Regions from separate parts of the Parageobacillus sp. NEAU-HV-2 genome, predicted to be linked through region 1. Evidence: riboswitches for the same ligand, from Rfam matches in the RefSeq annotation. Region 1 holds a riboswitch; each other region holds the start of a gene.
The links. Region 1 has a riboswitch for S-adenosylmethionine ahead of AC1WMD_RS07685 (methionine ABC transporter ATP-binding protein). Riboswitches for the same ligand answer to the same signal wherever they lie in the genome.
Positions count from the first base shown of each region.

Region 1 (3,277 bases):
TTAGTAGTTTATATTTCAACGACCTCACCGCTTATCGACCAAGCGGGCGATGCGGTCGCCGGCAAACTGAATGATTTGGACAAGACAAATTAAAATGGCGATCGTTGTAATCATAACGGTATTGTCGTAGCGGTAATACCCGAAGCGAATGGCAAGGTCGCCGATGCCTCCGCCGCCGACAATTCCAGCCATTGCCGAATATCCAACTAAACTAATCGTTGTGATTGTAATTCCATGCACAATGCCAGGGCGTGCCTCAGGCAGCAGCACATCTTTGATAATCATCCACGGTGTCGCGCCAACGGCAACCGCCGCTTCGATTACCCCTTTTTCGATTTCCCGCAAGGATGTTTCTACAATTCTTGCAAAAAACGGAACGGCAGCGACCGACAAAGATACGGACGCAGCAGTAGGTCCGATCGTTGTTCCGGTAATCAGTTTCGTAAGCGGCAACAGCCCGACGAGCAAGATGACAAACGGTATCGAGCGAATCATATTGACGATAAAGCCAAGGACGGATTTGACCACTGTGTTCTCCAAAAACAGCCCGCGGTCGGTGACGAAGAGGAGAATTCCGAGCGGCAAACCGGCAAGGATCGCGACGAAAAGGGAAATTGCCACCATATAAATCGTCTCTAAAAACGCTTTGTTCAGTTCGGGAATTAAATCAATTAACGCATCAAGCAGCATGTGCAATCACTTCCAATCCGTTCGTTCTTTGCGAAATGTAGTTAATGGCTCGCTCGATTTCTTCCGGTTCGCCGGTCAGCTCCATGACAAAGATTCCGAGCGGCATCTCTTGAATATACTCGATTTTTCCATGCAAAATATTGCCTTTTACTTTAAAGGCTTGTAGCATATCAGAAACGATTGCTTCCTCGGCGGTCTTCCCTTTGAACTGGATTTTGACAATCGTTCCTGTCCGCTTCTGCAGCAGATGATCAGGGAGTTCAAACCGCAATACACTATTGATAAAGGACTTTGTTAATTCTTCTTTCGGATTTGTAAAAATGTCATATACGGTACCTAATTCGATGATTTTCCCGTTTTGCATGACGGCGACGCGGTCGCATATATCTTTGACTACTTCCATTTCATGCGTAATCAGCACAATCGTAATGCCAAGTTCACGGTTGATTTTTTTCAACAGCGTCAAAATCGATTTGGTTGTACTTGGGTCTAACGCCGATGTTGCTTCGTCGCACAAGAGGACGGTCGGGTCGTTGGCAAGTGCCCGAGCGATGCCGACCCGCTGCTTTTGACCGCCGCTTAGCTGAGAAGGGTACGCGTCCCGCTTATCGGAAAGCCCGACCATTTCAAGCAATTCATTGACTCTTTTTTCAATTTCTTCTTTTGGTTTTTTTGCCGCTTTTAAGGCAAATGCGACATTTTCAAATACCGTTTTGGAGCTGACAAGATAAAAGTGTTGAAAAATCATTCCGATTTTTAAGCGGGCCTGCCGCAGCTGTTTGCTGTTCAATGCCGTTAAATCGACACCATCGATGATGATTTGGCCAGATGTCGGGCGTTCTAAAAGATTTAAGCAACGCAGCAACGAGCTTTTGCCGGCACCGCTATAGCCGATGATTCCAAAGATCTCCCCGTCTTGAATGGTTAAGGATACGTTGTCGACGCCGACAACTTGTTTCTTTTTCGTGGAATAGATTTTTGTTACATTTTTTATTTCGATCATCACTTCTTCCCTCCCGATCTATTTGCGGAGTTTTAGTAATTCTGAAAAACTATGTATATAAGAAGTTTTGCTTTTTTGTTTTTCCTAGAGGTGAAAAACAAAAAAGCCCCTTTCATTCAGAAAGAGGCATCGGTATGTCAATACCCGACTTATCTTTCAGAATGAAAGCCATTCTGCAGGAATTGGCACCGTTCCCTAAAAGGGAGGTTGCCGGACGTCATTGGGCCTGTTCCCTCGGTCACTCTTGATAAGCGGTTTGTTGTATGCAATTTTTACATTCATCATAATTCCAAGAAATCCGGTTGTCAATATTGGTTTTTGCGATGATGGGATAAGACAGCGCTTACATCGTTGTTATACCGCGAAAAAATTTTTTCGCAGGTGTTTTCCTCTTTCATGGAGAACAAATTAATGAAATAGGACAAATACATATTTAATAGATGAGGTGAGCATGATGCATATCGTTTCAGCCGCAGAAATGTACGAAATCGACCGCGACACGGTTGAACAAATCGGCATCAGCGCCGATTCTTTGATGGAAAACGCCGGACAAGCGCTGTTTCATGTGTTGTGCGAACGCATTCCTCGTTCGGCGCGTGTGGTAGTGTTAGCGGGAACAGGGAATAACGGCGGTGATGGATTTGTCGTCGCAAGAATGTTGAAAAGCTACGGATATGATGCTGATTTATGGCTTATTCCGCCGAAAGAAAAGATAAAAGGTGCGGCGAAAACGGCGCTTGAGGTGTATGAGCGTTCCGGATATGACTGGAAACCATATGCGGGAAATGAACAAGCGTTTGCCACGTACATTTTACAATACGATGTCATTATTGACGCCTTGCTTGGCATTGGCATGAAAGGGGAGGTGCGGCTGCCGTATAAAAAGATTATTGAGCTTGTCAACCGCTCCCACGCTATTGTCTATGCGATCGATATTCCGAGCGGAACCCAAGCGGATGGGGGAGAGACTGAAACCGCGATTCGTGCCGATGTAACCATCACCATTCAATGTCCGAAACTTGGGGCGTACACGTTCCCGACGGCCGATTATTACGGGGAGCTTCTTGTTGTTGACATTGGCATTCCGCCGCTTGCCGTCAAGCGGAATGCCGCGCCCCGCTTTGTATGGAAAGAGGACGATGTCGTGCGGACGTTGCCAAAACGGAAACGGTCATCCCATAAAGGAACGCATGGAAAGCTGCTTGTTGTTGGCGGTTCTCGTCCGATGACAGGAGCGATTACGTTAACGGCCAAAGCGGCGCTGCGAAGCGGAGCAGGATTATTGACAATGGCGGTGCCGGATGACATTTATTCCGTTGTCGCCAACCGCGTTCCGGAAGCGATGTACTATCCATGTCCGGCACGGGACGGAGTGTTTTCCGGCGCCTTGGATGTATCGGCGCTCGATATCGATGCGATCGCGATTGGCCCGGGGCTTGGCCGTACGGACGAGGTCCGCGATCTTGTTTCCGCCATCGTGCAGCAGCCAGTGCCGCTTGTTATTGATGCCGACGCCCTCTTTTTCTGGAACGAGTACACCGCGCTAATTCGTGAACGAAAAGCGGCAACAGTGGTCACCCCGCA
Region 1 is NZ_JBXUJJ010000003.1:271,164-274,440, reverse strand. It holds gene AC1WMD_RS07690 (methionine ABC transporter permease) at 25-690, opposite strand; gene AC1WMD_RS07685 (methionine ABC transporter ATP-binding protein) at 680-1,693, opposite strand; SAM riboswitch class I at 1,840-1,947, opposite strand; gene AC1WMD_RS07680 (bifunctional ADP-dependent NAD(P)H-hydrate dehydratase/NAD(P)H-hydrate epimerase) at 2,148-3,277, shown strand, end outside.

Region 2 (3,277 bases), on a different contig from region 1:
AGACTTTTCCATTAGAAGAAAAGATCGGAATTGACCAGCAGGCGCGCAAACCGTGAGGCAAGGCGAGATGTCGATAATTTTTCCATAACGGATCATGCTCGATATCGCTGACGATGACAAGCTCTTTTCGATAAGCCGCCGTACCGCATGACCCGGCGCACGGGCCGATTTCAAGCCCGTTGATCGCGTCAACATACGCGTGCGGCAAACTGGGAGCGGCGCCATGATAAAGCCGGTTATCGTCTTCATTGGCCAATAAAATCGAACATACGATATGCGGGCGGATTTCTTCCACCGATTGGGCGAGCTCTGTCAAAATTTCCTCCAGTGGAGTATGTTTGACGACCAGCTCTAAAATATGCCTCTGTTTCGCTAACAGCTGTTTTGCATACGTTTCCGCCGCCATGTTATAACATGATGCGAGGAAAAGCATTTTTCCGTTTTCAGATCGCCTCTTGCGAATTCCCATTTGCATAAATAAAATGTTTCCAGCCTTTGTCACCGTCCGCAACTCCAGCGTATGGACCGCATCTGCTGGAGTTGTAAAAATAAGCTGAGCCTGTTGTTTCAGGCGTAGCTGATCTTCTTGATGAACGATGATCGAAATGGGCGCGCCAATGAGCTCGTCGCGTTTGTATCCGAGCGCCGATACGGCAAAATCATTTATATCAACGATATAACCATCTAGATCAAAAATAAATTGCACGGCAGGCATAAAAAAGTAAAGCGGAATGTAGGGAGTTTGCATCTGATATTTCCTCATATAAAAGCAACTCTCCAATCATGAACGAAATAATTTTTTCTACACCATATTATCTATATTATCACGTTTCATTTGATTTTGTCGAAAAAAACAGAATAGTGACGAAAGAGAACAAAAATGGCTGATGCGAACGATCATTTATACCGCACATGCCCAATGTTTTGGGAAATGAAGAAGCAAATGTCTACCAAATTTAAAATAAAACTATGTGCTAAATAATCAACAAAAAAATAAGAAAGAATAAAAGTCGCTTAGCCAAATTCTATCCGCTTTTAGAAGCAGCGCAATAATAAGAAGAGGGAGAAGGTGCTTTTGCCCTTCCTTTCCTAATTTGCGGAAAAACAAAAAATGATTGTCATCACAAAAGGACCATGATAAGATAAAAACAAACTACATACAGTCTTATCAAGAGTGGATGAGAGATCGGGCTCAATGACTCCACAGCAACCTGCGTATTTCGCAAGGTGCTCCAACCCGCAAAGCGGTTTCGCTTTGGATGATAAGAACGGCTGACCCCTTTCGCATCATTCATGGCGAAAGGGGTTTTTATGTACAATACAAAGGAAAGAGGTGGGGACGCCGAGTGCGCGAAAATGATTTGATTCGCAGTTGTATGGCGGCACACTTAAAAGCAGAATCGTTCGCTTCTCATGTCGCCCGCTGCATAAGAAAACAGCTGTTGCAATTTGACAAACAGGCAGTGTTGTATTTTGACTGTTGCGCGAATTTTTTTCATCTGTATGGGTATGCACAAGGAAAGTCTTTTTATCTTATTTTGACGCTTGCAGAAGTGGAAGAGTGGAAAGCCGCTGGTCCTTATGCGCTTGATCGCTATATTTTTGGACAACTAGCAGAAAAAGGAGTTTCATTGGTACATATGACCCCATATTTGCGGGCGGTATTTTCACAAGTTTAAAAAGGTGATAGAAAGGAAGAGAACGAAAATGACAGTGAAAAAATTTGAACATGTCGGCATTCAAGTCAAAGACATTGAAGTATCGAAAAAGTTTTATCAAGAGGTAGTCGGGTTGGAATTGCTCAGCGAGATGACGCATACGAACGGCACGATGAAACTAGCGTTTTTAGGATTGGATGGCTCGGTCATTGTCGAATTGATCGAAGGGTATAATCCGAATTTGCCGACGGAAGGAAAAGTGCATCACGTCGCCTTTACCGTGGAAGGAATTGAACAAGAAAAAGAACGGCTGCAGTCCCTTGGAATTTCGCTCGTCTGGGAAGATATTACGACGCTGCCAAACGGGGCGAAATATTTGTTCTTCCTTGGACCGGATGGTGAATGGATCGAATTTTATGAACCGGAAAAATAAAGAAACTGATAAAAACCGCTCTGTTTCTAGTTGCGAACAGAGCGGTTTTTCCATGACGTTTCGGTGATATACGGGAATTTTCGAAATACCCATTTCAACACGTTCGGTACGACGATAATGACAAGAAGAAGCCGCACAAATTGCAAGGAGCTGACAATTGCCGGATCTCCGCCGACTGTTTGCGCCGTTAACACCATTTCCACAAGTCCACCTGGGGCGAGGCTTAACAGCGCGGTCGACAGCGGAAGATCCGTTAATTTCGCAAATGCCCAGCCGCATCCGAACGATAGAGCAATTAATACTAGCGCAAGCAAAAAATATACCCAGCTAAATTTTCCGCCAAGCTTAATATCTTCTAACGTAATGCGGTCTCCCATGTTCATTCCGACACTAATTTGCGCCAAAATAATCAACCATGCAGGCAGTGGCGGTAAGTTCACTCCAGCCACATGCATCACTGCCGTTACGGCAAGGGGTCCGACGACGTATGCCGCCGGAATGATGTTTCGTAAAAGAAGCGCGCCAAAAACGCTTAACAAAAGCCAAGCGTAATGACCATCGGCAGAGGCAGCAACCGCCTGAGCGGTTGAGCTTCCTGACGATGCATCTCCGCTCAACCAATGAACAACGGCCGTGGGCACAAGAAAAACGACCGTTAACAAACGAATCGTTTGAAAAATCGTCACTAGTGCTGTATTGGCATTGAATGATTCGCTCGCGGCCACCATTTCCGACAATCCGCCCGGAACAGAGGCAAACACACTTGTCACCTTATCAATATGCGTCCATTTCGTCACGGCGATGCTGTTCATAATATTGATGACAATCAGCAACACCGCGACAGCGAGGAACGGAACAATATATGGCGCAATCGTTAACAGCGTCTCTTTTGTAAATGACAGTCCAAAATAAGTGCCTAATACAATCAATCCGCTGTTGGACAACGCCTTTGGCGCCGCTACTTGGCGCTTGATGATCGTTTTCCAAACAAGCATTCCGGTAATGGCCCCAAGCATCCATGGAATCGGGGAATGGAGATGATAAAACAGCAAACCGGCCAGTCCTGCGACGAGATAGGTTTCTAACACTTTCATTGCTGTAGTCCTTTCCATTCTCTGTAAACCTATCACTATTGTAAAGGAAAATAAAAGGAAAAGGAAGTAATGTGCTCATGTGGTATACTTGA
Region 2 is NZ_JBXUJJ010000009.1:59,044-62,320, forward strand. It holds gene AC1WMD_RS14465 (EAL domain-containing protein) at 1-763, opposite strand, end outside; SAM riboswitch class I at 1,163-1,269, shown strand; gene AC1WMD_RS14470 (hypothetical protein) at 1,347-1,679, shown strand; gene AC1WMD_RS14475 (VOC family protein) at 1,708-2,091, shown strand; gene AC1WMD_RS14480 (AbrB family protein) at 2,118-3,203, opposite strand.
Region 2: it holds a riboswitch for S-adenosylmethionine, as region 1 does, so the genes downstream of both, AC1WMD_RS14470 (hypothetical protein) here and AC1WMD_RS07685 (methionine ABC transporter ATP-binding protein) in region 1, are expected to answer to the same signal.

Region 3 (3,277 bases), on a different contig from region 1:
CGCTCACTAGCGGCATAATGCCGATGTAAATAGGCGTCTCAAGATGTTTCGTCGCTTCGTACACTTCCTCGATTTGCCGTTCGGAATAAAGCGGCTGGGTAATAAAATAGTGGGCGCCGCATTGAATTTTTTTCTCCAGGCGCTCTACGGCCTTATCCAAATGGCGGACGTTCGGGTTAAAGGCCGCGGCGATCGAAAAATTCGTTTTTTGCCCGAGCGGTTTTCCCGAATACGAGAGCCCTTCATTAAACTGGCGAATGAGCCGAATCAAGTCAAACGACGATAAGTCGTAGACCGATGTCGCTCCAGGGAAATCGCCGATTTTCGATGGGTCGCCGGTAATGGCGAGCACATCGGTGATGCCGAGCGTATGCAAGCCCATTAGGTGCGACTGCAGCCCGATCAAGTTACGGTCGCGGCAGGTAATATGAATAAGCGGACGGATGCCAAGCTGCTCTTTGACGATGGAGCCGAGCGCCATGTTGCTGATTCGTGGGGTAGCCAGCGAGTTGTCAGCCAGTGTCAGCGCATCAATATTTGCTTCTTTCAACGCTTTGGCGCCCTCTAGAAATTTGGTAAGCCCTAATTTTTTCGGTGGATCGAGCTCGACGATCACCGAACGACGCTCGCGAACGATGTCTTGCAGCGGCGGCGTTGTGTTTGGTTCGTTCATTTGGATGGAAATTGGAACATGACGTTGTTTAACGACTTTTTCTTTAATTGGTGTTCGATCCACTAAGGCGTTTGCCATCGCTTCGATATGTTTTGGCGTCGTGCCGCAGCATCCGCCAATCAGGCGCACGCCTTGCTCACGGAAGGCGAGCGCTGTTTCTTTAAAATAATCGGTGTTTGTTTCATAGACAAGCCGCCCGTCGCGATAATCCGGCAGGCTTGCGTTCGGATACGCAGAGAGAAACGCTCTATTTGGCAGCGGCACTTCCTCCAGCGAACGGATCATATGGTACGGGCCGAGACGGCAGTTTAGACCGACGACATCAGCTCCCAACTGCTCCAAGCGCGCCAATGCTTCGGCAAGCGGAGTGCCGTCTTGCAAGACGCCGACTTCGTGGAGGGAGACGTGCGCGATAATCGGCTTATCCGTTTCTTTGCGCGCGATCGCAAGCACTGTCTCTAATTCTTCTAAATCGTAATACGTTTCGAGCAACAAGCCGTCGACGTCCTCGTTTAACAGCACAAACAATTGTTCGCGAAACGTCCGCTTTACCTCTTCGATGGAAACGGCGCTTTTATTGATGCTGCGCAACCCGCCGATCGTCCCAAGCACGTAGGCTTTATTTTTGGCCGCCTGTTTGGCGAGCCTTACCGCCGCGCGGTTAATCGCCGGCACCTCGTCTGCGAGTCCATAACGGGAGAGTTTGACGTAGTTGGCGCCGTACGTATTCGTTTGAATGACCTCGGCGCCCGCGGCGATATATGCTTCATGAATATGAATGATATCTTCCGGTTTCGATAAATTTAGTTCTTCAAAACATCGGTCGACGCCGTGCGAGTATAATAGCGTTCCCATCGCGCCATCGGCGATGAGGATGCGTTCTTTTAAATCTTGCAAAAGTCCCACGCTCATTCCCCCGTTCTATGAAAATGGTAAAAGAAAAAAGCCTTCTATAAGAAGAAGACTTTTTATGTATCGTCTCTTCTTATCTTCCAGGCGCTTTCGCCTGTCTGGATTTAGCACCTTGGCTTCCGCCAGGTTGCTGAGGGTTCACCGGGCCAGTCCCTCCCCCTCTCTTGATAAGAAATTCGCTATGAAGTTGTAGCCAAACGTTTCAACGATATAATTAATATATAATGTAAAGCATTTTCTGAAAATATTCAATATAATGGAATCGTTTTCAAGAAAATATTCCATCCTTCATGGAAAAAGCATTAGTGCTTGATATTTAATGAAAATAGGTTTATCCACTATAGTGAACGTATATGATTGGAATCAATAACTAGGTAGTAGTGTCGCAACGGCGGAAAGAGAATAAAAAACGCTTATAAAAAAGGAAAAAAAGCTCCCATGAAAACTTTACTCACAATAAGAGAACTTACGGCTTGCAAAAACTAATAATATTAGTTATAATAAAACTAACAATATTAGTTTCAAGAAAATGAGGTGAAACATTTGCGAATCATCCGCAAAAAAACGGTTTTTCAACTGACATTTTTGCCGCGTTTTTTTCCCGTAAATTGTTACTTGATTGACGAAATGGACGGATTGACCTTGATTGACGCTGCTCTGCCCTACAGCGTGAAAGGAATTTTGAAAGCGGCTGAAACCATCGGAAAACCTATCACGCGCATCCTTCTCACCCATGCACATGGGGATCATGTGGGAGCACTTGACGCGCTAAAACAAATTCTTCCGCATGTACCCGTTTATATTTCGGAACGTGACGCCCGCTTAATGTCTGGAGACAGGTCGCTGGGTCCGAACGAACCAAACACACCGATTCGTGGCGGAGTACCTAAAAAACTGCAGACACGAGCAGATGTTTTGCTAAAGGAGGGAGATCGAATCGGCTCGTTGCTGGCGATTGCCACACCGGGACATACGCCCGGTTCAATGACATTTCTCGACACGCGCAACAACGCCTGTATCGTCGGTGATGCATTTCAAACAAAAGGCGGGATTGCTGTATCGGGACAGGTACAACCATGGTTTCCCTTTCCGGCAATGGCTACATGGAATAAAGAAATGGCGCTCAAAAGTGCATACAAAATACGTGAGTACCATCCATCCTTGCTAGCGGTGGGACATGGGCATATGTTGGAGCAACCAGGTGTAGCCATCGACCGTGCCATTGCCAAAGCCGAACGGAGTTTCATACATCCCCCTACAGGAAAGGAGTGACGCAGATGTCTCCAAGAATCGGTTTAGATTTGTCAACGATTCTGCAAACTGCAACAGAAATTGCCGATAAAGACGGACTGGATGCCGTCACATTGGCTACATTGGCTAAAAAACTCGGCGTCCGCCCCCCATCCTTGTACAACCACATCGAAGGATTGCACGGTTTAAGAAAACAACTCGCGGTTTATGGCCTTGAACAACTTTACAGCACCCTGGCGCAAGCGGCCATCGGACGGTCCGGTGATGATGCGGTGCATGCGCTTGGGAAAGCTTATGTAACGTTTGCTCGAACCCATCCTGGCTTGTATGAAGCAACCTTGCAAGCGCCCGATTCACTAGATCCAGATATACAACGTGCAGGTCGTGAGATTGTGAACCTGACTCTGCGTGTGCTTCACGCATACGATCTTGATGACGAAA
Region 3 is NZ_JBXUJJ010000001.1:180,079-183,355, forward strand. It holds gene AC1WMD_RS01010 (bifunctional homocysteine S-methyltransferase/methylenetetrahydrofolate reductase) at 1-1,579, opposite strand, end outside; SAM riboswitch class I at 1,656-1,759, opposite strand; gene AC1WMD_RS01015 (MBL fold metallo-hydrolase) at 2,129-2,857, shown strand; gene AC1WMD_RS01020 (TetR-like C-terminal domain-containing protein) at 2,863-3,277, shown strand, end outside.
Region 3: it holds a riboswitch for S-adenosylmethionine, as region 1 does, so the genes downstream of both, AC1WMD_RS01010 (bifunctional homocysteine S-methyltransferase/methylenetetrahydrofolate reductase) here and AC1WMD_RS07685 (methionine ABC transporter ATP-binding protein) in region 1, are expected to answer to the same signal.